DNA from 2 places in the Halomonas sp. TH-94 genome. Region 2 is predicted to be linked to the other one. Evidence: predicted binding sites of a transcription regulator. Region 2 holds the regulator's gene; the other holds the start of a gene.
The links. Region 2 encodes sigma-54, which starts transcription at its own class of promoters, with help from an activator protein. Its sites were predicted from a motif close to TGGCACNNNNNTTGCTNT; they were not measured.

Region 1: urtA (urea ABC transporter substrate-binding protein) is a predicted target of sigma-54. The motif match lies at 8,117-8,134, and genes of this name have one in related genera.

The regions. Positions count from the first base shown of each region.
Region 1 is NZ_JBYCKL010000010.1:59,624-74,249, reverse strand. Features, by position in the region: gene ureC (urease subunit alpha) at 1-432, opposite strand, end outside; gene AC2VNO_RS01690 (urease subunit beta) at 429-749, opposite strand; gene AC2VNO_RS01685 (urease subunit gamma) at 761-1,063, opposite strand; gene AC2VNO_RS01680 (urease accessory protein UreD) at 1,082-1,975, opposite strand; gene urtE (urea ABC transporter ATP-binding subunit UrtE) at 2,206-2,904, opposite strand; gene urtD (urea ABC transporter ATP-binding protein UrtD) at 2,904-3,743, opposite strand; gene urtC (urea ABC transporter permease subunit UrtC) at 3,740-4,882, opposite strand; gene urtB (urea ABC transporter permease subunit UrtB) at 4,886-6,589, opposite strand; gene urtA (urea ABC transporter substrate-binding protein) at 6,660-8,006, opposite strand; gene AC2VNO_RS01650 (tripartite tricarboxylate transporter permease) at 8,361-9,857, opposite strand; gene AC2VNO_RS01645 (tripartite tricarboxylate transporter TctB family protein) at 9,877-10,359, opposite strand; gene AC2VNO_RS01640 (Bug family tripartite tricarboxylate transporter substrate binding protein) at 10,479-11,480, opposite strand; gene AC2VNO_RS01635 (response regulator) at 11,644-12,402, opposite strand; gene AC2VNO_RS01630 (ATP-binding protein) at 12,424-14,112, opposite strand; gene AC2VNO_RS01625 (septal ring lytic transglycosylase RlpA family protein) at 14,193-14,567, opposite strand.
Region 2 is NZ_JBYCKL010000034.1:32,679-47,304, reverse strand. Features, by position in the region: gene mreC (rod shape-determining protein MreC) at 1-51, shown strand, start outside; gene mreD (rod shape-determining protein MreD) at 51-542, shown strand; gene AC2VNO_RS05945 (Maf family protein) at 553-1,149, shown strand; gene rng (ribonuclease G) at 1,203-2,666, shown strand; gene AC2VNO_RS05935 (YhdP family phospholipid transporter) at 2,674-6,501, shown strand; gene tldD (metalloprotease TldD) at 6,498-7,952, shown strand; gene yjgA (ribosome biogenesis factor YjgA) at 8,081-8,587, opposite strand; gene pmbA (metalloprotease PmbA) at 8,734-10,074, shown strand; gene AC2VNO_RS05915 (HPr family phosphocarrier protein) at 10,156-10,425, opposite strand; gene rapZ (RNase adapter RapZ) at 10,428-11,348, opposite strand; gene ptsN (PTS IIA-like nitrogen regulatory protein PtsN) at 11,394-11,864, opposite strand; gene hpf (ribosome hibernation-promoting factor, HPF/YfiA family) at 11,871-12,179, opposite strand; gene AC2VNO_RS05895 (RNA polymerase factor sigma-54) at 12,289-13,710, opposite strand; gene lptB (LPS export ABC transporter ATP-binding protein) at 13,868-14,593, opposite strand; gene lptA (lipopolysaccharide transport periplasmic protein LptA) at 14,601-14,626, opposite strand, start outside.

The DNA.
Region 1 (14,626 bases), on a different contig from region 2:
CACCTGCTGGGGACAGATGAAATGAATGTGCGCGTCGATGCCACCCGCGGTGAGGATCTTGCCTTCACCCGCGATCACCTCGGTGCCCGGGCCGATGACTAGCTCGACGTCGGGCTGAGTATCCGGATTGCCCGCCTTGCCGATGGCCGCGATACGGCCGGCCTGGATGCCGACATCCGCCTTGACGATGCCCCACCAGTCGAGAATCAGGGCGTTGGTAATCACGGTATCCATCACCGTATCGTCGAGGCGCTGGCTCTGGCCCATGCCGTCGCGAATCACCTTTCCGCCGCCGAATTTCACTTCATCACCATAGTGGGTGGCGTCGCGCTCGACTTCGATCCACAGCTCGGTATCGCCCAGGCGTACCCGGTCGCCCACCGTGGGGCCATACATGTCGGCATAGGCCTGCCGGCTGATGCTGGTGCTCATGCCTCACCTCCATCCAGCGATCCCATTACCTCACCGCGGAAACCGTAGATATGCCGGGTGCCGGCAAAAGGAATCAGCGTGACCTCCCGCGTCTGGCCCGGCTCGAAGCGAATCGCCGTGCCCGCTGCCACGTCCAGACGAAAGCCCCGGACCCTGGCACGGTCGAAAACCAGGGCCGGATTGGTCTCGGCAAAGTGGTAATGGGAACCAACCTGAATCGGCCGGTCGCCGGTATTGGCGACCTCGACGGAGATCCGCTCGCGTCCGGCGCAAAGCTCGATCTCGCCGTCTTGCAACTGGTACTCACCGGGTATCATCAGGCGTCTCCTTACACTATCGGCGAATGAACGGTGACCAGCTTGGTACCGTCCGGGAAGGTCGCCTCGACCTGAACCTCCCCGACCATCTCCGGCACCCCTTCCATCACGTCGTCGCGAGTGAGGATTTCGCGGCCGTAGCTCATCAGTTCAGCCACGCTGCGGCCATCACGGGCCCCTTCCATGATCTCGAAGCTGATCAGCGCCACGGCTTCGGGATAGTTGAGCTTGAGGCCACGGGCGCGACGCCGCTCGGCCAGTTGAGCGGCCGAGAACAGCAGCAGCTTGTCCTTGTCTCTCGGGGTCAGTTCCATGCGTGTCTCCTGATTGAGTCAGGTGAACCAGATACGGGGTGGGTGGGCAGGCACGCCGATTAGCAGAGGTCTGAGGCACTCCCAGGCCTGCCGGCAGATCGCCCAGGCCTCGTTGCGCTCATGGCCCAGGTAACGCAGCAGCAAAACACCATGGCGAACGGTCACCGCCCAACGCTGGCTCGCCGTGATCGCCTCACGCAGGGCCTCGACGGCCACGGCCTCGTCGGTAAGCCCCACGGCCCACAGGGTGGCCTGCACACTGGCTCCGCCCTGCCCCCAGCGGCCGGTAAAACGTGGATGCCCGGGGTCGAGCGGCTGGCGTTCCAGCCATAGCGGCCGGCCGCCACGAAGCAAACGAAAGCGTTGATCGATTCGGCCTGAAACATAAGGCAGCCGGCTCGCCGGACGGCCCAGCGCCAGCACTTCCCAGCCCAGGCAGCGCGCACCTTCGTCCAGCTCGATGAACGTTTCCTGCTCGCCCCGCGAACCGTCGAAGGCGATGGTTTCCTGGGGCAGCCACTCGAGAACGCCATGCTGCGCCACACGCAGCTGGGTACGCTGGGACCAGGCAACGCCATGACTGTCGGCGCGATAGAGCTTGTTGGCGGCGGGCGTGGTGAGCAGCGCATGGGCGTCCGTTCCGACCCCAATCGAAATACTCAACGCATCGCCGCTCACCAGGCCGCCTGGTGGATGCAACATGTAGACGTGACAGGCACCGCCCCGGCCTTCCGGATAGAAGGGCCGCTGCACCCGCAGTGGACCGCTGTGCCTTGCCTGCAGCATGCGCGTGGCGCCGTCACGGGAGCCGAAGCCGAGCTCGAGCGCCGCCGCCCAGCGACGGCCGGCGTCGAAGCGATGACCGGAGTCCGTCAGTGGCTTGGCAAGGGCAGCTGTCTCAAAAGCGGTCATGGAATACTCGTGGCCTGGCATGGTTACCAGTGCTTTGAGCAAAGGCCGTACCAAAATGGTGAGACCTTTTTTTAATGATGGAGAAACAGCAAGTTATATGCTCAACACTGAGCGAGTGGCATTGCCTGCCGGCTCATCCTGGTGCAACCCTCGGCTCGATATGCACCTAGTCGGTGCGCCGAAACCGCCCGCTCATCATCATGGTGCAGGCGGTCGGCAAGGCATGCTGACTAGACGGTCAGATGCTCCTTGATCAGCGCATCGGAGAGCTGGCCAATCTCGCCCTTGGCCACCGGCCGGCCCCGATCCATGATCACGAAGCGGTCGGCATACTTGCGTGCGAAGGGGAGCTTTTGCTCCACCAGCAGCACGGTGAGTCCGTCTTCCGCAATCAGTTTGCGAATCACCTCGCCGATCAGGGTCACGATATTGGGCTGGATACCCTCTCCGGGCTCATCGAGAATCAGCAGCCGCGGCTCGATCACCAACGCCCTGCCGATGGCAAGCTGCTGCTGTTGCCCACCGGAAAGATCGCCGCCGCGGCGATGCTTCATCTCCTCGAGTACCGGGAAGAGCTCGAATATTCGTTCCGGTATGCTGCGACGACCGTCACCGCGGGCCGCCAGGCCGGTGCGCAGATTCTCCTCCACGGTAAGCAGCGGGAAGATCTGCCGCCCCTGGGGTACGTAGCCGATCCCCAGGCGAGAGCGATCCTCGACACGCCGCTTGGTGAGTTCCACGTCGTCGGCAAAGCGGATGCTGCCGGCAGCCACCTTCACCTCCCCCATGACGGCCTTCATCAGCGTGGTCTTGCCTACGCCGTTGCGCCCCATCACGCAGGTACACTGGCCTGCAGGCACGTCGAGATCCAGATCCCACAGGGTATGGCTCTCGCCGTAGTACTGGTTGAGCTTATCTACCATGAGCATCAGACCGTCTCCTCCTCGGCTTCGGCACCCAGATAGACCTCGACCACCCGCGGGTCGCTGGCGACCTGATCCATGCTGCCTTCCGCCAGTACGCTGCCCTGGTGCAGCACCGTCACCTTGCGTGCGATGGAGCGCACGAAGCCCATGTCATGCTCCACCACCACCACCGACTGCTTACCGGCAAGTCCGGTGAGCAGTTCGGCGGTACGCTCCATCTCCTGCTCGGTCATGCCTGCCACCGGCTCGTCCACCAGCAGCAGACGCGGCCGCTGCATCAGCAGCATGCCGATCTCCAGCCACTGTTTCTGGCCATGGGAAAGAATGCCGGCCGGGCGGCCACGCAGTTCGGCCAGGCCGATAGTGACCAGTACTTCCTCGATACGCTCGCGGATCTCACCGGTCATACGCGCCGTAAGCGTGGGCAGGATGCGCTTGTCGGCGGCCATTGCCAGCTCAAGGTTCTCGAACACCGTCAGCGCCTCGAACACCGTGGGTTTCTGAAACTTGCGGCCGATGCCCAGACTGGCGATCTCAGGCTCGTTCATGCTCAGCAGGTCGTGACGACTGCCGAACCACACCGAGCCGGTATCCGGGCGGGTCTTGCCGGTGATGATATCCATCATGGTGGTCTTGCCGGCGCCGTTGGGTCCGATGATGCAGCGCAGCTCGCCATCGTCGATGGTCAGGTTGAGATTATTGATTGCCTTGAAGCCGTCGAAGCTCACGGTCACATCCTCGAGATAGAGGATCGGGCCATGGCGCACATCGACGGGTGACGATGCCGGCACCAGAAAGTCGAAGACCCGGTCGCGGTGCGCCAGGGAACGCAGAATACTCATGCCGCTGCCTCCTTGACTGAGGGGGAACCGTCAGCGTTGCGCCGTCGTCTCAGCCGCAGTGCCAAAAGCCCCGCCACACCCTTGGGCAGGAACACGGTGACCAGCACGAACAGCCCGCCCAGGGCGAACAGCCAGGCATCCGGCATCGCCCCGGTGAACACGGTCTTCGCGTAGTTGACCAGAATGGCGCCGATCACCGCCCCATAGAGCGTGGCACGACCGCCGAGGGCCACCCACAGCACGATCTCGATGGAGAACAGCGGCGAGAATTCGCTGGGATTGATGATGCCGACCTGGGGCACATAGAGCGCCCCGGCCAGCCCTGCCAGCATGGCCGACACCACGAACACGAACAGCTGGAAGCGCTCGACCCGATAGCCGAGAAAGCGCGTGCGTGCCTCGGCGTCACGGGTCGCCACGCACACCCGACCCAGCTTGCTCGTCACGATTGCCCGGCAAAGCACGTAGCTCAGCGCCAGCGCTACGCCGGTAGCCAGGAACAAGCCCAGCCGGGTGTCGCTGCTGCGCAGGTTGAAGCCGAGGATCTCGCGGAAGTCGGTCAACCCGTTGTTGCCGCCGAAACCCATCTCGTTGCGGAAGAAAGCCAGCATCAGGGCAAACGTCAGCGCCTGGGTGATGATCGAGAGATACACCCCGGTGACTCGTGAACGGAACGCCAGAAAGCCGAACACCAGCGCCAGCGCTCCCGGTACCAGCAGTACCATCAGAAAAGCGAACCAGGCCATGTCGAAGCCCAGCCAGTACCATGGCAGGCTGTCCCAGTTGAGGAACACCATGAAGTCGGGCAGCACCGGATGGCCGTAGACGCCACGGTCGCCGATCTGGCGCATCAGGTACATGCCCATGGCATAGCCGCCCAGCGCAAAGAAGGCGCCGTGGCCGAGGCTGAGAATCCCCAGATAGCCCCACACCAGGTCCACCGCCACCGCCAGCAAGGCATAGCTCAGGTACTTGCCGAACAAGTTAACGGTATAAGCGCTGACATAGAGCGGATGCCCAGGCGGCACTGCCACATGCAGCAGCGTCACCAGAGTCATGGCTGCCAGCAGCACGCCGAGAAAGATCAGCGTCGAGCGTTCGCCGAAGGGGCGCAATAACCAGAGTCGAGAAGAATCCATGGATCAGCCCTCCGCCGCCCGGCCCTTCTGCGGAAAGAGTCCGCGGGGGCGCTTCTGAATGAACAGGATGATGAACACCAGCACGATGATCTTGGCCATCACGGCACCGGCCCAGGGCTCAAGCACCTGATTGATCACCCCGAGTGAGAGACCCGCGACCAGGGTGCCCCACAGGTTGCCCACTCCGCCGAACACCACCACCATGAAGGAGTCGATGATGTAGTTCTGTCCCAGGTTGGGTCCCACATTGGTGAGCTGTGAAAGTGCGACGCCGGCCAGCCCCGCCACCCCGGAGCCCAGGGCGAAGGTCATGATGTCGACCCGGGTGGCGCGGATACCCATGGAACGCGCCATGGCGCGGTTCTGAGTCACCGCCCGCACCTCCAGGCCAAGCCGGGTACGGCGCATGATCAGCATCAGCGAAGCGAACACCACCAGGGCGAAGCCGAGCACGTACATACGGTTGAGCGTCAGCGACAGCGCATCGTTGATGGCGATCGAACCACTCATCCACTCCGGGGTGATCACGGTCCGGTTGAGCGGCGAGATGGCGGTGCGTACCAGCTGCTGCAGGATCAGGCTGATACCGAAAGTGGCCAGCAGCGTCTCCAGCGGACGCCCCTTGAGGAACTGAATGACACCGCGTTCGATGGCGACACCGGCCAACGCCGCCACCATGAAACCGGCGGGAATCGCCAGAATCAGCGCCAACCCCGGCTGACCGGGCAGCAGCTGCTGCATGGCCCAGGTGGTGTAGGCGCCGAGCATGATCAGCTCGCCGTGGGCCATGTTGATCACGCCCATCACGCCAAAAGTAATGGCCAGGCCGATGGCGGCCAGCACCAGCACCGAGCCCAGCGACAGGCCGAAGTAGAGGGTCTCCACGGCGCGGTTGACCTTGAGCATCTGCTCGACGCTGTTCAACGCCTCGCGGGCGGCGTCGGCCACGAGCGGATCGGCGCCGTTGACGGCGCGGTTGAGGGCCACTCGCACGCGGGGGTGCAAGCTACCGCGCAGGTCGGCTATCGCCTCGATCTCGCCCTGCTCAAGACGATGGATGGCAAGTGCTTGCATCAGGCGCTCACGCACCCGGGCATCCGGCTCTTCCTCGATCACGGCAGCCAGAGGTTCGGCCAGGTCGGCATCGACCTCGCCAAGCAGGCGTTCGGCCGAGGCACGACGCAGAGCAAGATCAGACGAGTAGAGGTCGACCACGGCAATGGCGCTGCGCAGCTGGTTGCGCAGCGCGTTGTTGATGCCGATACGGTCAAGATCGCGACGCGACATCTCACCCAGCGGCTCGCCGCTCAAGGCATCCTGTACCGGCCACTCGCGGCCGGTATTGTCGAGCACCACCACGAAACGGCCTTCATCGGTGCGCTGAAGGCGACCGTCGAGCAGTGCCTGGAGCCAGTCGCGGGCGCGTGGGTCTTCGCTCAGCACGATGGCCTCGATGGCCTCGCCCTTGGCGGGAAAGGAGGCGACATCCAGCGCCTCGAGCAGTTCGGTGGCCACTTCGTCGTCGCCATTCGGCTCGCTCTGCGCCATGGCGGGAGCGGCCTGTGTCAGGCCGAGCGCCAGCGCGAGAGCCAGGAGGAGTACCAACAGCCACGAACCACGGGTCTCGGAGGCTCGTTCATTCCCGGCGGCAGCGGTGCCGACCCTCACCCCGGCCGACGCTGGCCCAAGCATGGGGGGATATCTCATCGGAGCGTTCCTCGGAATCGGTAGAGAAGGCGTGCTCCCCCACTGCCGTTGGGCAGCGGGGGATGGGGCGTTACTCGGCCAGAGCCGCTTCGGCTTCTTCGGCGGCCGTGCTGCCGCCGCAGCGGCCGGTGGCCACGTTGAAGTTGCCGCAACGCATCGGCGCCTGCCAGTCGGCCATCAGATCACGCGAGCCCGGCAGGAAATCGGACCAGGCGTCGCCGGCCACGGTGGAAGGCGTTTGCCACACGATGTCGAACTGGCCGTTGTCCTGCACCTCACCGATCAGCACCGGCTTGGTGATGTGATGGTTGGGCATCATCGCTGCAAAGCCGCCGGTCAGGTTGGGCACGGTCACGCCGATGATGGCGTCCTTGACCGCGTCGACCTCTGTGGTACCCGCCTTGCGCACCGCCTCGGCCCACATGTTGAAGCCGATGTAATGCGCTTCCATGGGGTCGTTGGTCACCGCCTCTTCGTCGCCGGTCCAGTCGATCCAGGCGTCGATGAAGTCGTAGTTGGCGTCGGTGTCCACGCTCATGAAGTAGTTCCAGGCCGCCAGGTGGCCGACCAGGGGGCCGGTGTCGATACCGGAGAGCTCCTGCTCGCCCACCGAGAAAGCGATGACCGGGATGTCGGCGGCGTCGATGCCCTGGTTGGCCAGTTCACGATAGAACGGCACGTTGGCATCGCCGTTGATGGTCGAAACCACCGCCGTCTTCTTGCCCTCGCTGCCGAAGCGGCGCACCTCGGCGACGATGTTCTGCCAGTCGGAGTGACCGAACGGCGTGTAGTTGATCAAGATGTCCTCATCGGCGACGCCGTGCTCCTCCTTGAGGAAGGCTTCGAGGATGCGGTTGGTGGTACGCGGATAGACGTAGTCGGTGCCGAGCAGGGCGAAGCGCTCCACGCCCACCTCGTTGATCAGATACTCGACGGCCGGTATCGCCTGCTGGTTGGGTGCCGCTCCGGTGTAGAAAACATTCTCGGAGGACTCTTCACCCTCGTACTGCACGGGGTAGAACAACAGACCATTGAGCTCCTCGAAGACCGGCAGCACCGCCTTGCGCGACACCGACGTCCAGTTGCCGAACACCACGTCCACCTGGTGTTGTTCGAGCAGTTCACGCGCCCGCTCGGCGAACAACGGCCAGTTCGAAGCCGGATCGACCACCACCGCCTCGAGCTGACGGCCGAGCAGACCGCCCTGCTCGTTCTGCTGGGCGATGAGCATTTCCACGGTGTCTTTCAGCGTCGACTCACTGATGGCCATGGTGCCGGAGAGCGAATGCAGGATGCCCACCTTGATGGGGTCCTCCTGGGCCAGCGCCTGGCTGGCGGCGCCAAGGGCAATCGCTGACAGCAGCGCGGCGGCCCCGGAGCGAAGCGGTGAAGACAGGGGACGAAGCGGGAAAGGCATGATGCGACGGGAAGCGTTCACTCGAACCTCCTTGCGCCCTCCTCTGGGAGGGACTTGTTGTGCAGGTCATGCACTGCCGACATTGGCAGTGCAGCTCTAGGCTCCCTGTCTTTGCAAGCCCCGCGCCAGCATGCAACATTCATTGGAAATCCATTGCCAAACAACAAAGTAGATTGAGTAATACTAGGCCGACACTCCCTCTACGCACCTCATCTGTGCACAACCGGCATGCGCTCATGCGCCGCGATCTACCGCCTGCACCAGCAATGCGCACCATGCCAGTGCACAGGTCCCCAAACGCAGCAGGGGCGCCGATTCCTCGACGCCCCTGCGTATTCACTGAACCCAATGGGATCAGCGGCGTGCCTTGGCCATCTTCAAGACGGGCTTGACCAGCGGCAGTGTCAGCGACAGTGCCGCAATGATCAGCAGCCACATGGAGATGGGCTTGTCGATGAAGATCGACCAGTCGCCACCCGAGATCTGCAGCGCACGACGCATCGACTCTTCCATGATCGCGCCGAGAATGAGCGCCAGAATGAGCGGTGCCGCCGGGAAGCCGAACAGCCGCATTCCCAGACCCAGCAGGCCGAAACCCAGCAGCAGCAACAGGTCGAAGACGCTGAAGCTCATGCCGTACACGCCGATCATGCAGAAGATCAGGATCAACGACAGCAACAGCGGTCGCGGCATGTCGAGGATCTTGGCAATCAACGGTATCAGCGGCAGGTTGAGCACCAGCAGGAAGATGTTGCCCAAGTACATGCTCGCCACCACGCCCCAGAAGACGTCGGGGCGATCCACCAGCATTGCCGGACCCGGCGATACCCCCATGACCAGCAGCGCGCCGAGCAGCACCGCGGTGGAGCCGGAGCCTGGCACCCCCAGGGTCAGCAGTGGCACGAAGGAGCCGGTACAAGCCGCGTTGTTGGCCGACTCGGGGGCCGCCACGCCCTTGATGTTGCCCTTGCCGAAGGTATCCCCATCCTTGGCCAGACGCTTCTCCATGCTGTAGCCCAGGAAGGAGCCGATGGTGGCGCCGGCCCCCGGCAGCACACCGGTGAAGAAGCCCAGGATCGAACTGCGGCCGATGGGTGCCGCGATCTCCTTCACTTCCGACTTCGACAGCTTGAGCGAGCCGATGGCATTGCGTGGCTGCTCCTTGCCGCCGCCACCCTTGAGCAGCATGTAGAACACCTCGGCCAGAGCGAAGATGCCCAGCGCCACGACAAGGAACTCGATGCCGTCGAGCAGGTGAACGGTACCGAAGGTGAAGCGCTCAGTGCCGGTCTGCAGGTCGATGCCCATGATCGAGATCATCACCCCCACCACGGCGGCTATCAGCCCCTTGACCAGCGACTTGTCCGACAGCGACACCACCGCAGTCAGGCCAAGCACCATCAGCGAGAAATATTCTGCCGGACCGAAGCTCACGGCCACCCGCCCGAGCAGCGGCGCCACCAGCATCAGGAAAATGATCGAAACGGTGCCGCCGATGAACGAGGCGTAGGCGGCAATGGCCAACGCCTTGCCGGCCTGCCCCTGCTTGGCCATTGGATAGCCGTCGAAGGAGGTGGCCACCGTACCCGCCACCCCGGGGGCGTTCAGCAGGATCGACGAGGTCGAACCGCCGAAGATGGCGCCGTAATAAACGCCGGCCATCAGTATCAGACCCGACGACGGATCCATGCCGAAGGTCAGCGGAATCATCAGCGCCAGGGCGCTGATCGGCCCCAGCCCCGGCAGCATGCCGATCACGGTACCGGCAAAGACACCGGCGAAGACGTAGAAGAGATTGATCGGCTCCAGCGCGATGCTGAAGCCGTACATCAGATTGTTGAAGGCTTCCATGGGCTCGCTCTCCGGCCAGTCAGATCGGCAGCACGCCGGTGGGTAGGTAAACGCCCATGACCCGTGTCATGGTCAAGTACAGCGCCAACACCACGCCCAGCGCGGTGGCCAGGTTGATCCAGTGGCGACGATAGCCGTAGTAGGCAGCCAGCCCATAAACCAGGGCGACTGAGGTCAACACGAAACCCACCGGTACCAGCAAGAGGGCATACACCGCCAGGGTAACGGCCGTGACCACCACGCGTGACCACGGCCGTAGCAGCAAGGGCTGCTGCTGCTCCTCGGGGTCGAGCGCTTCCGGTACATCCTTGGCCTTGGGTTTTTCCAGGAACAGCAGGACCGCAAGCCCAAGCAGCGTGAAGCCCAGCACCTTGGGGAAAAGGTCGGAATCGATCGGGCGCGGCAACGGAAAGGAGGGAATCTGCCAGGCCATGGCCAGATAGCCCACCGCCAGCAGCGCCAGTAACAGCGCAATGATCTGGTTGGAGTTGAGTCGTGTCATGGGATTCGGTCCCGGGCTACCGCCGAGCGGGCAGCGCCCAAGTGTGGCGTTCGAGTATGCCCGGACCACGCAAAGCGAGGTCCGGGCCCGGGTAGCGGGAAGCGAACAGGTGTTGCGGCTTATTCGCCCAGCAGGCCGAGGTCACCCAGAATGGTGCTGAACTGCTCTTTCTGCTCATCGAGGAAAGCACCGAACTCTTCGCTGGTCTGATAGGCATCGATCCAGCCCAGCTGCTCGCGAGCCTGCTGCCAGCCGTCGGTTTCGAGCATCTGAGCGAAAAGATCCTCATAGTAGGCCACTGCCTCTTCAGGCATGTCCGGAGCCCCCATCACGCCGCGCCAGATATCGAAGGTGTAATCGATATCCTGCTCCTGATAGGTCGGAACGCTCTCCAGAGCACCGCCCAGACGCTCGGGCGCGGAAACGCCCAGTGCACGGATCTGGCTGTTTTCGCCAAGCTGACCCGAGGCCTCACCGGCGCCGGTGATCACCGCCTCGACGTGACCGCCCATCAGGCTGGTCATGGCCTCGCCACCGCCCGAGAACGGGATGTAGTTGACGTCCGCTGCGTTCAGGCCCGCCGCGGCCGCCAGGCCCGCCATGGAAATATGATCCATGGAGCCAGGCGCACTACCGCCGCCGACGCTGAGGCCGGGATTCTGCTCCATGGCCTCGAGCAGCGACGGCAGGTCTTCGTAGGGAGAGTCGTTGCGCACCAGCACGATCGAATAGTCGGTGATCAGTCGGGCCACGGGCGTGAAGTGTGTGTGGTCGTAGCGAGACGCACCGGCAAGCGGAACCAGGATGATGGGCGGGCTGGTGGCGAACAGCTTGTGCGGGTTACCGCTGTCGCGGGCGATCTGCGCCCAGGCCACCGCACCGCCGCCGCCAGGCACGTTGATGGCACCGAAACTGCGCTCGGCCAGTCCCTCTTCCTGGATCACCCGCGATGTGGTGCGGACCAGGGTATCCCAGCCGCCGCCCGGGTTCGCCGGAGCGATGAATTCGATGTTGCGCGTCGGCGCCCAATCGTCGGCCTGGGCAGCGCCGGTCATGCCTACAACCGCGGCGAGCGGCAGCACGATGGCGCTGAAACGTGAGAGGTGTTGCTTGGCACTCATGGCGTTCTCCTGGAGTGTATCTTGTTGTGACGGTGGGTCTCGCGCCCACGTACAAGAGGAACGTTAGAAGAGCTGGATACGAAGCGGCAAGTTTATGGGCATAAACGATAAATTGTTCGTTGTGCGCATTTTGTTCATTTTGCTCACGGACGGGGTGAAATGCTCACCCCTCTTCGCACCACGCCGCCGCATCGCCCATGAGGCGATAGCGCCGTTCAGGTCTCCCTACATCACCGTAGCCCAGTTCGGCCCCAACCACCTGAACCGATACCAGAAATTCCAGGTAGCGTCGTGCCGTCGAGCGGCTCGCGCCCATGGCGCGCGCCACGTCCATGGCCGCAAGAGGGTGGCCGGCACTTTCCAGCGCCGCCACCACGGTGCGCAGCGTCAGGCGATCGATACCCTTGGGCAGGCTGCGCGCGCCGCTGACGGCGCCGCCTTCGGGTCGCAGGCGGGACAGCACCCGGTCGAGCTCCTCCTGATTGAGCTCATGGCGCGCCGACAACGCTTGGCGCTCACGCCGAAAGCGGGACAGCATCTGCGTCATGCGCAGCGCCTCGACGGGCTTGATCAGATAATCGAATATGCCGCCGCGCAGGGCCTCGGAAATGGTATCCACCTCGCGCGCGGCAGTGATCATGACGATATCGACATGCACATGCTCACGGCGCAGCGCCCACAGCAGCTCCAAGCCTTCGACATCAGGCAGATAGGCATCGAGCAGGACCAGTTGAACCTCGTCGGCATGGCATGCCATCAGCTCATGGGCCTCGGCTCCACTGCGCGCCATCCCGACGACGCGAAAGCCCTGGCTCTGTTCGATGAAGGCGCGATGAATCTCGGCGATCCGAAAATCGTCCTCGACGATCAACAGACCGTACTCCTCAGGCGTGCTGCCTGCTTCGTGCATCTCTTCCCCCATGGCGTGTCGCTCTTGTCGTTATCATTTCCCGGCTGCGAGCGGCTCTGCCGTTCGGCACAGTGAGCGGTCGAGTACCACCGTGAAGCAGGCGCCGCCGAGTTCGCTCTCTTCCAGCGTGACGGCGCCGCCATGCTCGCGGCACAGACGACTCACTAGCGCCAAACCGATACCGCGATGCTTGCCCGGCTTGGTGGAAAATCCCTCGGTGAAGATCGCCTCGACGTGTTCGGGCGGGACACCGGGGCCGTTGTCCTCCACTTCGATCAGCAGCTGCTCGCCGAGGTCGGTGAAGAACAGCCTCACCTGCCCGCTCTCGCCGTGAAGCCGCACGGCATGACAGGCATTGTCGATCAAGTTTCCGAGTATCGTCATCACCACTTCCTGGCCGGTGAAGGTCAGCGGCGTGGAGAGCGAGCTCTGCTCATCGATCTCGAGATTGACGTTGAGCTCCCGGGCACGGGTCAGCTTGCCCATCAGCGTGCCGCTGACGACCGGGTCGGCCACGTGTTTCATCAGGAAGGTCATTTGCGCCTGCTGCCGCTCGCTCTCCTGGTGAATCAACGCCAACGCATCGTCGATGCGATCGAGCTGGAGCAGCCCCGAAATGGTATAGAGCTTGTTGGAGTATTCGTGAGCCTGAGCCCGCAGCATGTCGACGTCGCGACTCGCCGCACTCAACGCATCGGAAAGCTCGACGATCTCGCGCCGGCTGCGGAAGGTGGCCACAGCGCCCTCGATCTCTCCGGCGTCCAGAATCGGCACGCGGTTGACCACGACCGGATGATCGCCGAGCCACATCTCCTGATCGAACTGACGCTCACCGCGCTCTAGCACTTCGAACAGCCGCGAGTTGGGCACCACCTCCTGGATGGGTCGGCCCAGGACCTCTTCGTCGGCGGGCAGCCCGAGGAAGCGGCGAGCCTGTTGATTGACCAGCGTGATCTGGCCCTCGTGGTTCACCGCCAGGATGCCTTCGTGAATCGACTGCAGGATGGCCTCCTTCTCCATTGCCAGCCGGGCGATCTCGTAGGGTTCGAGGCCGAGTATCACCCTCTTCAGGTGGCGTGAGAGCAGATAGGCACCGGCAAAGCCGGACACGATCATCAGCGCCACCAGCCACCAACCCAGGCTGGTGTGCTCGATCACGTCCATGGCCACCCGGTCGAGCATGAAGCCGACCGAGACGATGCCGATGATATTGCCGTCGGCATCGAACACCGGCGTCTTGCCGCGCATTGCCTCACCCAGCGAACCGGTGGCCTCGGAGACGTAGGATTCGCCGTGCAACAGGGCACGGTCGTTGTCACCGCCCACCATGGGCTTGCCCAGCCGCTCCGGTAATGGATGCGAATAGCGCAGGCTGTCGGTGTTGCCCACCACCACGTAGCGCGCTCCCGTTTCGCGGCGAATGCGCTCGGCAATGGGTTGAATGGTGGCGCTGGGGTCGGGGTCGTCGAAGGCAGCGATCAGTTCGGGGATGCTGGCCACGCTCTGAGCCACCGCCAGCGCACGTTCCCCCATCTGGTGGCTGATGATCTCGCCCTTGCGATGATTGAGATAGGCGCCCTGGGCCAGCAGCATGGCGGCGAGCAGCACGCCGACCAGCAGCATCACCTGCAAGCGGAAGCTACGCGTTAGCCAACTGCGACGCGGGCGGCCACGGGGCAGACGCTGTAATTCGGCAATGGAATCGCTGCGTGGGGAAGACATGGCGGACGCTCGAGGTTAGCGATGGCGCCATTGTCGCATGGCTGACAGACGTAGACATCTGCCGGCCAGGCCCTGGGTTTTCATTCGGGCGAAATACGCACGCCGACGACACCCGGCCCGATCATGTCGAGCTCTTCGGCGGCGCGGCGCGAGAGGTCGATGACCCTGCCGCGTACGAAGGGGCCGCGGTCGTTGATCCGCACTACCGTTTCTCGACCGTTGTCGAGCCGGGTCACCCGCACCCGGGTACCGAACGGCAGGCTGCGATGGGCAGCGGTGAGCGCGTTGCGATCGTGGCGTTCGCCGCTGGCGGTCTGGCGACCGTGGTACCGGTCGGCATAGAACGACGCCTGGCCCTGCTCGCCGCTCCAGCCCGCCGGGACTGACACGCGCTCGCCCTGCGCCCCACCGCGACCGGCGCAGCCGGTCATCAAGAGCAACACCAGAAGGGCCACTGCACCTCGTAGAATGCGAGACGTCGCCGGGCCGGAAGCGCAAAACTTAGCTGGGATCA
Region 2 (14,626 bases):
GAGCTCATCCCCGATGGTGCATTGACGGCGGCAACGGAGGAAACGGACTGATGGCGAGCGGATCGCGCACGGCGCTGCCCTGGATATGGCTGACGCTGCTGTTGGCGCTTTGCCTGCAGGTGATGCCGCTGGCCGAGGGCTGGCAGATCTGGCGCCCCGACTGGCTCGGGCTGATGCTGATCTATTGGTGCATGGCCGCGCCTGACCGGGTGGGAGTGTTTCACGGGTTCGTGCTCGGTATTCTCCTCGATCTCATCGAGGGTGCACCGCTGGGTCAGAATGCGCTGACTCTCTCGCTGCTGGCCTTTCTGGCGGCGCTGGTCTATCCCCGCTTCAGAACCTACTCCATGGTGCAGCAGGCGCTGCTGATCCTGGTCCTGCTAGGTCTGGTGCAGCTCGTCGAGCAGTGGCTGCGTACCCTGTTCGGCCCCTTCTCCATGCATCTCGCTTTCCTGCTGCCGTCGCTGATCGGTGCGGTCCTGTGGCCGTGGCTGGCTACCATGTTTCAAGCCGTCGAGCGGCGCTTGGCGAATCATGACTGAAGGAGGCGGCATGAGTGGGCTTTCTTGTGCAGCCACACTGTGTCTGGCATCTGCCTCACCGCGAAGGCGAGAGCTGCTGGCCGGCATCGGCGTTGGCGTAGAGGTGCGGCCGGTCGATATCGACGAGACGCCACGTCTGGGCGAAAGTCCCGAGGCTTACGTTACTCGTCTTGCTCGCGAAAAGGCGACGGCAGGTGCCCGTCTTTCCCCGCTTCCCGTACTGGGTTCGGATACCGCTGTGGTATGCGACGGTCGGATTCTCGGCAAGCCTGCCGACCGGGCCGAAGCGGCTGACATGCTGCGCCTGCTCTCGGCCCGCTGGCATGAAGTATTGACCGCGGTGGCGGTGACCGGGCCTGCTGGCTTGCTCGATGTGTGCGTGGCGACCCGGGTCTGCATGCGCGCTATCGGCGACGAGGAGATGGCAGCCTACTGGGCCACCGGTGAGCCTGCCGACAAGGCGGGCGCCTATGCTATACAGGGCTTGGCGGCCATCTTCGTAGAGCGTATCGAGGGCAGTCATTCCGCCGTGGTCGGTCTGCCGTTGTTCGAGACGGCGCAGCTTTTGTCGCGGCAGGGCGTGCCGCTTTGGAATGGTGCAGTCTAGTCGCGTCACTATGTCATAATGCGGCGAAGACTGAATTGGACAAGGATTTCCGCATGAGCGGCGAAGTACTGATCAATCTGACGCCGATGGAAACCCGCGTGGCGGTGGTGGAAAACGGCGTGCTGCAGGAGGCGCTGATCGAGCGTACTCGCCGGCGCGGTATTGTCGGCAACATTTACAAGGGGCGCGTGGTGCGGGTTCTTCCCGGCATGCAGGCGGCCTTCGTCGATATCGGGCTCGATCGGGCCGCCTTCATTCATGCCCACGAAGTGATGCCCCCCGGCACTCCACCCGAGGAGCAGGCCTCCATCGGACAACTGCTCCACGAAGGCCAGGCCCTGGTCGTCCAGGTGACCAAGGACCCTATCGGCTCCAAGGGCGCGCGCCTGACCACTCACCTGTCGGTTCCTTCACGGTATCTGGTCTACATGCCCGATTCGCCCCATCACGGCGTTTCCCAGCGCATCGAGGACGAGCGTGAGCGCGAGCGTCTGCGTGAGCTTCTCGAGGTGTGCCAGAGCGAGCAGGAGATCGAAGTCACGGGCGGTTTCATCGTGCGCACGGCGGCGGAGAACGTCGGTAAGGAAGAGCTCTTCGCTGACATGCATTTCCTGCTGCGACTGTGGCGCAAGGTCAGCGAACGCAAAGTGACCGCACCGGCACCCAGCGTGATCTATGATGACCTGCCATTGTTCATCCGCACCCTGCGGGATCTGATGCGTGACGAAATCGAGAAGGTGCGTATCGATTCACGGGAGAACTACGTCAAGCTTCTCGAGTTTGCCGAAGAGTTCATGCCCGATTCCTCCGCCCGGATCGAATACTATCCCGGGGAGCGACCGATCTTCGATCTCTACAGCGTCGAAGATGAAATTCAAAAAGCCCTTGGGCGCAAGGTGCAATTGAAGTCGGGCGGCTACCTCGTCATCGATCCCACCGAGGCGATGACCACCATCGACGTCAATACCGGCGGCTACGTCGGCCATCGCAATCTCGAAGAGACCATCTTCAAGACCAACCTCGAGGCGGCCAATGCGATCGCCCGCCAGCTGCGCCTGCGCAACCTCGGCGGCATCATCATCATCGATTTCATCGACATGGAAGACACCGAGCACCAACGTCAGGTGCTGCGGGTGCTGGAGAAGGCGCTGGAGCGTGATCACGCCAAGACCAAGTGCACCGGTGTCACCGAACTCGGGCTCGTCCAGCTGACCCGCAAGCGGACTCGTGAAAGCCTGGAACAGACGCTGTGCGAGGCTTGCCCAACCTGCGGTGGCCGCGGGACGCTGAAAACTGCCGAAACCGTTTGCTATGAGATCTTCCGTGAAATCCTGCGTGAAGCGCGAGCCTACAACGCCGAGTCCTATATGGTGTTGGCATCTCAACCGGTAGTGGATCGTCTGCTCGACGAGGAATCGGCAGCCGTCGCCGACCTCGAGGCCTTCATCGGCAAGACGATCCGTTTCCAGGTGGAGGGGCACTATTCCCAGGAGCAGTACGACATCGTGCTGTTGTGAGCGGTCGATGCATCCACTATCTCGGATAGCGCGCTGGACTCTCACCTTGCTGGCCGTGCTGCTGGCGCTGATTGCCGTTTTGCTGGTGACGTTGCGGCTGGCACTTACCCAGGCCGACCAGTTGGCGCCCCGCGTCGAGCGTTTGCTCGAAGCGCGATCAGGCGCAGCGGTGCAGCTGCAAGAGCTCAACGCCAGCCTGGCCCGCCTCGACCCGGTCATGGAGGGCGGTGGGCTCTCATTGAGCACGCTCCCGGGGGAAGCCGGCCTGCCACTGCTCGAGGTCGAGCATGCCCGCCTGCGGCTGGACACGGCCGCCAGCCTGCGGGCCGGAATCCCCGTCGTGCAGGACGCGCGTCTTCGCGGACTGACGCTTCACCTTTATCAAGATGAGCAGGGTGGCTGGCACTGGCCGGATCCGGCCAGGATTCCACCAGAGCTTTTCGACGGTGACTTCGATCTGGAACGCCTCGATCAATGGGTCGGGCTACTGCTGAGTCAGCGCGCCTGGGTGGAGGACGTGCGAGTGGTGCTGCACGGGCGTGAGCGCCGCGTGGACATGTTGGCGCCCCGCCTGCTGCTCACCGGCGACGAGCGACGTGCACATCTCGAAGGCGAGGTACATCTCGAGGGCCAGGAGGAGGCTTCGCTACAGGCCGTGCTGGAGGTGTTTCCCGGACCTACCGGGTTTCGCGACTTCAGCGCCGCGCTGCAAGCCAACATGAAGCTCGATACCCTGATCGATCTGGTCGAGGTGTTCACGCCCGATGATCCTTTGCGCCTCGAAGATGCCAGCGGCAACGTTACGGTCTGGGGGCGCTGGCATCGCGGCGAGCTGGCCGATGCACGTTTGGATCTCGATGTTCCACGGTTGGCGCTGCGTCGCGACGACGAGCCGATCGTACTCGAACCGCTGCGCGCCCGCGGCCAGTGGCTACGCAACGACGAGGGCTGGGAAGCCTGGCTGCAGGGCGATGCTTCGGCCGCCGACTGGGCGGAGCCACGGGAGCTCGAGCGCGAGCAACAGCCGGCACTGCCCCATTTCTGGCATCTGCGCCACGACAGCGAAGGCTGGTGGTTGACCACCAGTCAGTTCGAGCTGGCTTCGCTTGCCGCCTGGCAGGAGCGTGTGCTTCTTCCCGAGGGGCTGGTGCGAACCATCGATGCGCTGGAGCCGCGTGGACTGATTTCGGGGCTTGGCGTCGGCCGGCGAAACGGCCACTGGCTGGCCCAGGCCGCCCTGCATCAAGTCGAGGTGGAGCCCTGGGATGAAGTGCCGGGCGGTGGTCCCCTTGATGCCTGGGTCGAGGCGCGCGATCTTTCGGGACGCGTGGAATTCGTTGGTGTCGGTGACCCGGCTCTCAAAGTGCCGCAACTCTACGAGTCTCCCATGGCGCTTTCTCATGCCAGCGGTGAGGTGCGCTGGGCCTATGAGGGGCCACGCACCTTCGTCAGTGGCCGCGATCTGAAGGCAGGCTGGCAAGGCGCCGAAGTGGAGGGTGGCTTCGGTCTGGCCCTGGGGGGTGGCGTGCATGGCGGTCTGGGCTTGGACCTGCGCTTCCGCCATGTGGATGCCCTGGACCGGCCGCTGATGGACTGGCTACCTGCCAGGGTTCTGGGGGAGGAGCTCGATGCCTGGTTGGCCGCCGGTGTGGCCGGCCGCGTACCCTTCGGCGAACTCAAGCTGCATTTGCCTCTCAAGAGCGGTGGAAGTGGCGTCGAGCCCCGGTTACGGCTGGACCTCGAGATCGAGGATGGCCGCTTGCCCTTCGATCCCCAGTGGCCGGTGATCGAGTCGGTCGAGGGTCGGTTGACGGCAGGGATCGGCACGCTCGATGCGGACGTTCGACATGCCGAAAGCCTCGGCGTCATGGGTAGCAATGGGCGGATCACCATCGGCGACGACGTGCTGCATGTGACCGGTGAGCTGGCTTCGGACGCCGATGGCATACGTCGCTACCTCCGCGCCATCCCCGTCGATGGTATGGAGCAGGTCGATGACTGGCGCGGTGAGGGGCGTGCCGTTGGCCAGATCGAGCTGATCACCCGGCTCGGGGAGGAGGGGTTCCAGCTAGACCTCGAAACCGAAGTGGACATGCAGCGCATTGTCTACCTGCCGCTTGAGGTGCCGCTGACCGATGTCCAAGGGCCGCTTGCCTGGCGTCAGCGGGACGACGACGGGGGGCTCGAGGGCCGTTTGCAAGGCCGGCTGTTCGGCGGGCCGGTCAATGCCGATATCGACACGCTGGCAGGTTACGTCGAACTCGATGGCGCCGTTGACGTCGCCAGGTTGCTGCAGCGGTTCGACGCCGGCGCGCTTGGCACTCGGTTGTCGGGGCGCTTGCCGTGGCGCGGGCGGTTTGCGCTGAGCGACGCAGGCAATACGTTTCGCTTCGACAGCAATCTGCAAGGGCTCGGCATCGATCTGCCCGAGCCGCTGGGCAAGGCCGCCGACGAGTCTCGTCCTCTCTGGGTCGTGGCCGATATCGATCAGCAAAGAGTGGAAGCCGAGATGGGCGGCGAGTCGCTTCTGCGCTGGCGTGGGCTGCCGTGGTCGGATCTGGGGCAGGGGCAGGTCTGGCTTGGTCGCCTGCCACAGTCGCCATCCTGGCCCGAACAGGAGGGCTGGTCAGTCACCCTCTACCAGTCACGCCTCGACCCGGTCGAATGGGGCGAGGCCCTTGCGCCCATGCTCGAGGGGGGGGATGGTGCTGGCGGTGACGGAGCATCGCCACTACGTCGCCTGCAAGTGGAGGCGGCCTGTCTCGTGGGTCCCAGAGGCTGCCTGGGTATCATGACGGCACTGGCGACTCCCCTGGCCGACGGAGGGTGGCGTGTCGGACTTCAGGGCGATCTGCTGGAAGGCCAGCTGGAGTATCGGCCCGCCCTGGCGGAACCGCTGGACATCGCCCTGGACCGGCTGACGCTCGATGGCCTGCTTCCTGCCGAAACGGAAGGCACCGGCAATTTGCTCGAGGAGCTCGATGTGCCGCCGGACCCGACGCCACTGCCCGACTGGGCCAGTGAAGTGCCGAACGGCAGGCTGCGTCTGGCTGAGATTCTCTATCAAGGGCGGGTGATCGGGCCGTTGACGGCGCACTGGCAGGGAGGGCCGCAGCGACTCGCCCTGTCGCCGTTGGGTTTGACCCTGGGGCAGGTCACCGCCAGGGGTGAGATCGTCTGGGAAGCTGCCGGCCCCGGTGACAGCCTGACGCGATCGCGACTGGATCTGGACGGGCGCGACCTGGGGACGGCCCTCGAGCGGCTCGGCCAGCCTGTCTCGATTCGCAGTAACGGCGTTCATGTGCGCAGCCAGCTGGCCTGGCCTGGACCGCCCTGGCAGTTCGCCCTGGCGCGTTCGCGCGGCAGCATAGAGGCAGAGCTGCATGACGGCCGCTTCGTCCAACTGGAATCGCCCACGGCGAGAGTGGTGGGGTTGCTCAACGTCGACAACCTGGTACGACGTCTGCGCATGGATTTTTCCGATGTCACCGGACAGGGCACGGCCTTCGATCATGTCATCGGGGCTGCTACCCTGTATGGAGGCGTCCTGGAAACCACGGGGCCGGTCAGGATCGACGGCCCGGCGACCTCCTTCACCCTGGAGGGTACCGTCAATCTCTCGCGCCAGGAACTGGACCAGCGATTGGGCGTCACAGTTCCTGTCAGCAGCAGCCTGCCGCTCGCCGCGGTACTCGCCGGCGCGCCGGTGGTAGGTGGTGCGCTATTCATCGCCGATCGGCTCTTCGGCAGCGCCATCGACCGGGTCACCCGAATTCACTATCGCGTGCGAGGTCCCTGGACCTCGCCGGATATCACATTGGAAACCGCAGAATGACGATAGCCACAACCACCTTGCTCGATACCGCCGCCGAGATTCTACTGCATCCCGGCGGACTGGATATCGATGCGCTCGATGCCGGTCTTGGCCATGTACTGGCGCCGGGTGTCGACTATGCCGATCTCTACTTTCAGCGCAGCTGGCATGAGAGTTGGGTTCTCGAGGACGGTGAAGTCAAGGAAGCCGGATACAACATCGACGGTGGTGTCGGAGTGCGCGCCATGGCGGGCGAAAAAACCGGCTTCGCCTATTCCAATCAGATCACTGCCGATGCGTTGGCGGATACCGGTCGCACGGCCTCCGGAATCGTGCGCAGCGGGGCGAGCTTGACGGCGTCCCGGAGTACGGTGAGTCAGAGCGCGCTGCGCTACGCTTCGGTCGATCCGCTGTCGGGTCTCTCGGCCGAGGAGAAGATTGCGCTATTGAAGCAGGCCGACCGTGTGGCACGCGCCGCCGATCCTGCGGTCACCCAGGTCAGCGCCTCTCTGACCGGCGTTCATGAGGTCGTGCTGGTGCGCGCCAGCGACGGTACGTTGGCAGCCGACATCCGGCCGCTGGTGCGTTTCAACGTCAGTGTCATTGCTGCCAAGGACGGTCGGCGTGAGCGGGGTAGTGCCGGTGGCGGCGGTCGCTACGCCATGTCCCGACTGCGTGACGACAATGTCGCCGAGCGCTTTGCCAAGGAAGCCGTGCGTCAGGCTCTGGTCAACCTCGAGGCAGTCGATGCCCCTGCCGGCCAGCTGCCGGTGGTGTTGGGCCCGGGCTGGCCTGGCATCCTGCTGCATGAAGCCGTCGGCCATGGCCTGGAGGGCGACTTCAACCGTAAGGGCAGTTCAGCCTTTGCCGGGCGACTGGGCCAGCGTGTGGCCGCCCGCGGCGTCACGGTGGTGGACGATGCCACCCTGGCCGATTTGCGTGGCTCCCTCAGCGTTGACGATGAGGGCACACCGGGACAGTACACCCCGCTGATCGAAGACGGCATTCTCACCGGCTACATGCAGGACAAGCTGAATGCCCGTTTGATGGGAATGCAGCCCACCGGCAACGCCCGTCGCGAGTCGTTCGCTCACATGCCGATGCCGCGCATGACCAATACCTACATGCTGGCAGGTCAGGACGATCCGGCCGACATCATATCCAGCGTCAAGCGCGGCATCTATGCGGTCAGCTTCGGCGGTGGTCAGGTGGACATCACCTCGGGCAAGTTCGTTTTCTCGGCCAGCGAGGCGTACCTGATCGAGGACGGCAGGATCACCGCACCGGTCAAGGGGGCGACGCTCATCGGCAACGGGCCTGAAGCGATGGGACGGGTGTCGATGGTCGGTCATGATCTGGAGCTCGACACCGGGATCGGCGTCTGTGGCAAGGAGGGGCAGGGCGTGCCGGTGGGAGTGGGGCAGCCGACGCTGAAGTTGGATGAGCTTACTGTCGGCGGCACTGCTTCGTGAACGAGCGTCGCTGCGCTTGCCCACGCTGGGTTGGCGCACGGCTCGCCTTGCTCGCACTCAAACTCGCCGAGCGCCGCCCAGTCTGGCCTGCGCTCGGCTGAACCTGGATTGGGACACACTAGGCGTGCTTACAAGCCCGCCGTATCGCGAATCAGTTTGAAGAGTTTGCGCGCATTGGCCGGGGGCTTGCCGCGCTCGCGTTCGCTCTTGGCATTTCGGACAAGCTGACGCAGCGCCTGACGGTCGGCCTCCGGGTGCTCCTCGATGAAGGCTTCGACGGCGTCATCGCCCTCCTCGATGAGGCGATCCCGCCACTTTTCGAGCCGATGAAAGGCCAGATCGCGGTGACGATTTTCCTGTTCGATCTTGTCGAAGACTGCCTGGATGGCATCCAGATCCTCGCGGCGCATCAGCTTGCCCACATACTGCATGTGGCGCCGACGCCCTTCATGGGAGCGGATACGACCGGTCTCCTCGACGGCAGCGAGCATGTCTTCCGAGAGCGGAAAGCGGGCGCGCTCGGACGGGGTCATGGCAATGATCTGTTCGCCCAGCATCTGCAGGGCGTGCATTTCCCGCTTGAGCTGGGATTTGCTGGGTCTTTCGTCGAAGTCGGTGGGAATATCCTGGGTCATGCCGCATCCAAGTAGTGAGAGGGTCAGCGCTGTCTTGCCAACGCAAGATGCAGGGTTTCGAATGACGGTAGTATACCAGCCCGTCGAGCGACGGCGGGAACAGACACGTATGAAGACCGGCTTGGCCGGCGAATGAGGAGATGAGCATGAGCAAGGCTTTTGATGCCGCCGCCCAGCAGGAGCTGCTCGAGTCGCGTGCCGGGCAGGCGCTGGCGCTGGCGAAACACCTGGGAGCCGATGCCTGCGAGGTGGGCGCCAGCGTCGACCAGGGCGTCGGGATCAGCGTGCGTGAGGGGGAGGTGGAGTCCGTCGAGCTCTCGCGCGATCAGGGTATCGCCGTTACCGTCTATCTGCGTGGCCACAAGGGTAGCGCCTCCTCCACCGATGCCAGTGATGCGTCGATCCGCGAGGTCGTGGAAAAAGCCATGGCAATCGCGCTCTATACCGGGGAGGATCCAGCGGCAGGCTTGGCCGACCCTGAATTGATGGCTACCGAACTGCCCGACCTCGACGTACATCACCCGTGGCCGCTCACCACCGAGCAGGCCATCGAGCTGGCGCTGGCCTGCGAAGCGGCAGGGCGCGCCGAGGCGGGCATACGGCAATCGGAGGGCGCTTCGCTCTCCAGCGGCGAAGGGGTCAGGGTCTATGCCAATAGCCACGGTTTTCTTGGCAGTCAGCGCGGCAGCCGCCACTCGCTCTCTTGCATGCTGATCGCCGAGGATGCGGCTGGCATGCAGCGCGATTACGACTATACCAGTGCGCGTAACCCAGAGGAGTTGCGTGATCCCGAGGCCGTGGGCAAGAAGGCGGCCGAGCGTACGCTCGAGCGCCTTGGCGCGCGTCGGCCCGCCACCGGGCGCCTGCCGGTGATGTTCGATGCCACCGTCGCCAGCGGTCTCGTCGGCCATCTCATGAGTGCCATTGCCGGTGGTTCGCTCTATCGGCAGGCTTCGTTCCTTTGTGACCGCCTGGGGGAGACGCTGTTTCCCGACTGGTTCACGCTCGGCGAGCGGCCCATGGAGCGTGGCGCCATGGCAAGTTCTCCCTTCGACAACGATGGCGTGCAAACCCGCGACAATGTCTTCATCGAGGATGGTCGTCTGGCCAGCTACATGCTCTCTGCCTACAGTGCTCGCCGCCTCGGCTTGCAGACCACCGGCAATGCCGGCGGGGCTCGCAACCTGCGCATCAGCGCGCCGCTGGAGTCTCGAGAGGCGCTGCTCTCACGCATGGGTAGCGGGGTGCTGGTCACCGAGCTGATGGGGCAAGGGGTGAATGGTGTGACCGGAGACTACTCACGCGGCGCGGCGGGCTTCTGGGTCGAGAATGGTGAGATCAAGTACCCGGTGGAGGAATTCACCATCGCCGGCAACCTCGAGGCGATGTTCAGGGGCCTGCTGGCGGTAGGAAGCGACATCGACACCCGTGGCAGCATCCATACCGGCAGCTGGTTGATCGATGAGATGACCGTCGCCGGCAGTTGAAGCGCAGCTTGGCTTGTTGTTCAGGAAGGCGTAATGCGAGGCGGGCTTCGGCGATGCATGGCCGAGCGCAGACATTGCGCCCTAAGTATCTTCATCGAAGCGGGCCTCGAATAGCGCCTCGATGGCTTCGAGCACCGCTTCCGCATCGATCCCCTCGGCGCTGATCTCCAGTTCGGTGCCGCAAGGGGCACCCAGCATCAGCAGGGCCATGATATTGCCGGCATCGGCCTGCTGGGCGCCTCGACTCACGAGCACGTGCGCATCGAAGGGCTGGCAGCGCTGTACCAGCTTGGTGGCAGCGCGCGCATGCAGTCCGCGCTTGTTGGTCAGAGTCAGCTTGCGGCTGGGCACGCTCAGGCTTCCTTGCTTTCGGACGGCTCTGCGGTCGGCTCCTGCGAGGCAGCGACCGGTGTGTGAATGCCCAGCTCCCGATGACGTAGACGCACATCCGGCTGTTGCTTGGCGAGATGCTTGGCGAGCCGCTCGGCCAGATATACCGAGCGGTGCTGGCCCCCGGTGCAGCCGATGGCGACGGTAAGGTAGCTGCGATGGGTGTCGCGATAGGCCGGCAGCCAGCGCTCTACCCAGGCAACGATGTCATCCAGCATCTGCCCGACCAGCGGGTACTGTTCGAGGAATTCCACGATGCTCGGCTCCCGTCCGGTGGCCGAGCGCAGGCGTGGATCCCAGTAGGGGTTGGGCAGACAGCGGGCGTCGAAGACGATGTCGGCGTCGAGTGGCACGCCGCCCTTGAAGCCGAACGACTCCACCGTCAATGTCAGCTGATCGGCGTGATGACTGGCCACCTGTTCGGTGATTCGGCCACGCAGGTCGTGTACCGATAGCCGCGACGTGTCGATAATCAGATCGGCGAGGTTGCGAATGTCGCTCAGCGTGGCGTCTTCCGTCTCAATGGCCTCGTTCAGCGTCATGTCCCTGTGGCGGGTCAAGGGATGGCGGCGGCGAGTGGCGGAATAGCGTTCGATCAGGATCCGGGCATCGGTAGTCAGATAGACGATCTGACAGTCGACCTTGTTGGCGCGAAGCTCTTCCAACAGCCTGGGAAAGCGCTCCAGGGCGTGAGGGAGATTGCGTGCATCGATGCTGACGGCGATCGAGGATTGAACCGTGGGCGAGTTTCGCAGTTCGTCGACCAGCGAACCTAGCAGCATGGCTGGCAGGTTGTCGATGGCATAGTAGCCAATGTCTTCGAGTGCTTGCAGTGCGATCGATTTACCGGAGCCCGATCGGCCACTGATGATCACAAGCTGCATGTATTTCTCCTGATCAGGGGCTGGCCGAACGGCAACGCGGGCGGGTCAGGCCGAAGACTGTCGTCGAATGGCGTTTATGAGGCGCTCGTGGAGTTCGCGCTGGCTCTCGCACCGCCGCAACAGCGTGCGGGTTTCGGTGTCGTTCATCACGCTGGCCACCTGGCTCAGCAATGAGAGGTGAGTGTCGTCGGCTTCCTCGGGGACCAGCAGGACGAAGACGAGATCGACCGGTTCTCCGTCAATGGCATCGAAGTCGATGGGCTCGGCCAGCTTGAGGAAGGCGGCAACCGGACTGTGGCAATGGGGGCTTCGGGCATGCGGTATGGCCACGCCGTTGCCGATCCCGGTGCTGCCCAGCCGCTCACGGCCGATCAGTCTGCCGAAAACCTCCTGGCTATCGAGGCTCGGGGTGTTTTGCGCAATGAAGGTGCTGAAGAACTCCAGCACCCTCTTCTTGCTGCCCCCTGGAACGTCGAACAGCGCACGCTCCGGAGGCAGTATGTTTTCAAGTGTCATGACGACTCAGCGAATGCCGGCGCCTTGGGCGCGGGCCTGGGCCTTTTCCTTGTGCTTGACCAGCTGGCGGTCGAGCTTGTCGGTCAGGGCATCAATGGCGGCGTACATGTCGGTATCGGAGGCTTCGGCATGCAGATCGGCGCCGGCGGCGTGCAGCGTACAGGCGGCCTGCTGACGCTCTTTCTCGATCGAGAGAGTAACTTGTACGTTGGTGATATTGTCGTAGTGCCGTTGGACGCGGCTCAGCTTCTCGCTCACGTAGTCACGCAGTGCATCGGTCAGTTCAACATGATGGCCGGTAATGTTGACTTGCATGACAAGCTCCTTCGTCCTTCGAATGGTGATTTGATTGTAACCCTTTTTGGCACCGTGCAAACCCCCTCCGATCAATGCTCTTGTCCGGCGTCAACGCGCCACGTCGTCATCAGCGAAAACGCTTGCGCTCACTTGAAGAGGGGATCCCCAAGGCTTCACGATACTTGGCCACGGTACGGCGTGCCACCTGAATACCGTCTTCGGCCAACAGATCTACCAGTCGACTGTCGGATAGCGGTTTTCGTGGTGTCTCGTCGGCGATCAATTTTCGAATGCGGGCCCGGATGGCGGTACTGGAATGGGCGTCGCCCTCACCATTGCCGCCGACGTGGCTGGAGAAGAAGAACTTCAGTTCGAACACGCCGCGCGGGGTGTGGATGAACTTCTGGGTGGTCACCCGCGATATGGTCGATTCATGCATCTCCACGGTCTGGGCGATATCCGCCAGGACCAGCGGTTTCATGGCTTCTTCGCCCTGTTCGAGAAAATCGATCTGGCGTGCCATTATCTCGCGCCCGACGCGCAGCAGGGTGTCGTTGCGACTGGCCAGGCTCTTCATCAGCCAGCGGGCTTCCTGCAGGTGATCCTTGAGAAACTGGTTGTCCTGACTCTTGTCGGCCCGGCGTACCAGCGCGGCGTAGTCGGGCTGTATGCGGAGCCGCGGCAGGGCTTCGGCATTGAGTTCCACCCGCCAGCCGGATTCGTCATGGTAGGCGACCAGGTCCGGAGTGATGTAGTTGCTGCCGACTTCGGCGAAGGCACTGCCCGGGCGAGGGTCGAGCGAGCGCACCAGGGCGATGGCCTCGTCGAGAGCGTCGTCATCCAGGCCCAGGCGCCGCTTCAGCAGGCGCCGGTCATCGGCGGCAAGCGCTTCGAGGAACTGGCGCACCAGGCGCCGAGCCTGGGGCAGCAGGGGGGTGTGGTCGGGCAGGGTGGCGAGTTGCAGCATCAGGCACTCGCGCAGATCACGGGCGAAAATGCCGGTGGGTTCGAATTGCTGCAGACGTAGCAGCACCTGCTCGACTTCGCGAGTGGGCAGCCCCTCAAGACCCTGGCGGCGCAAGCCATCACGGATTTCCTCCAGCGGCTGTGCCAGATAGCCCGTGCCGTCCACGGCATCGATCAGGCTCTCGGCGATCTGGCGCTGGCGCTCGCTCAGGTCGATCATGGCCAGCTGCCAGATCAGATGCCCGGCCAGTGTCTGCCCGGAGGCCTGGCGCTCGAAATCGGGCCCTTCGCCGGTACCGCTGCCGGAGCTCGCACCGTGGTCAGGGTAGGTATCCTCCCAATCGCTGTCGGTGGACAGCTCACTGGGGATTTCATCGGCCCAGTCGTCGCTCTGGGGTTCGCTGACGGCTTGCTCGCCGAAGCCCTCGTCGAGCTCCAGCATGGGGTTGGATTCAAGTGCTTGCTGGATCTCCTGACGCAGGTCCAGCGTAGAGAGCTGCAGCAGCGCAATGGCCTGCTGCAGTTGGGGTGTCATGGTCAGCTGAGTGCCGACGCGGAGTTGCAATGATGCTTTCATGGCCATGAGGATAAGGGCTCATTTGCCGGAAAGACTCTACCCTAGACTGGCGTGCGGCGAGTTGCAATAGCGATGATTGCAATAAGCATGCCATTTATTGCAATCATGTCTGACGAGAATGTGTTAATAGTGCTTTCATGCTTGCATGTAACAGAGAGTTGCGTTATAGGCGGAAATCTTCACCGAGGTAGACTTCGCGCACGCGACGGTTGGCCAGAATGGCTTCGGCGTTACCTTCGGCGATGATCTGGCCATCTCCCACGATGTAGGCGGAGTCGCAGATATCCAGCGTTTCGCGCACGTTGTGATCGGTGATCAGGACGCCGATGTCGCGTGCCTTGAGCTGGCGAATGATGCCCTTGATCTCGCCGACCGAAATGGGGTCGACGCCGGCGAAGGGTTCATCGAGCAGGATGAAGGCCGGCTCGGTCGCCAGGGCTCGGGCTATCTCCACGCGCCTTCTCTCACCGCCGGACAGGCTCATCCCGAGGTTGTCGCGAATATGGGTGACGTGAAAGTCTTCGAGCAGCTGTTCTAGGCGCTGCTGACGGCCCCGGCGATCCAGATCCTTGCGGGTTTCGAGGATGGCCATGATGTTGTCGGCCACCGACAGCTTGCGAAAGATCGAGGCCTCCTGGGGGAGGTAGCCGATCCCGGCCCGAGCGCGTTCGTGCATGGCGCTGCGCGACAGGTCGAGCTTGTCGATACAGACATTACCCGCATCCGCTCTCACCAGCCCCACGATCATGTAGAACGAGGTGGTCTTGCCGGCGCCGTTGGGGCCGAGCAGCCCCACGATGGAGCCCTGCTCGATGGAGAGGCTGATGTCATGTACCACGCGGCGACGCTTGTAGCTCTTGGCCAGGTGCCGAGCATGCAGAGTCTTCATCGCCATCTCAGCGCTCCGGCTGCAGGGTCATGC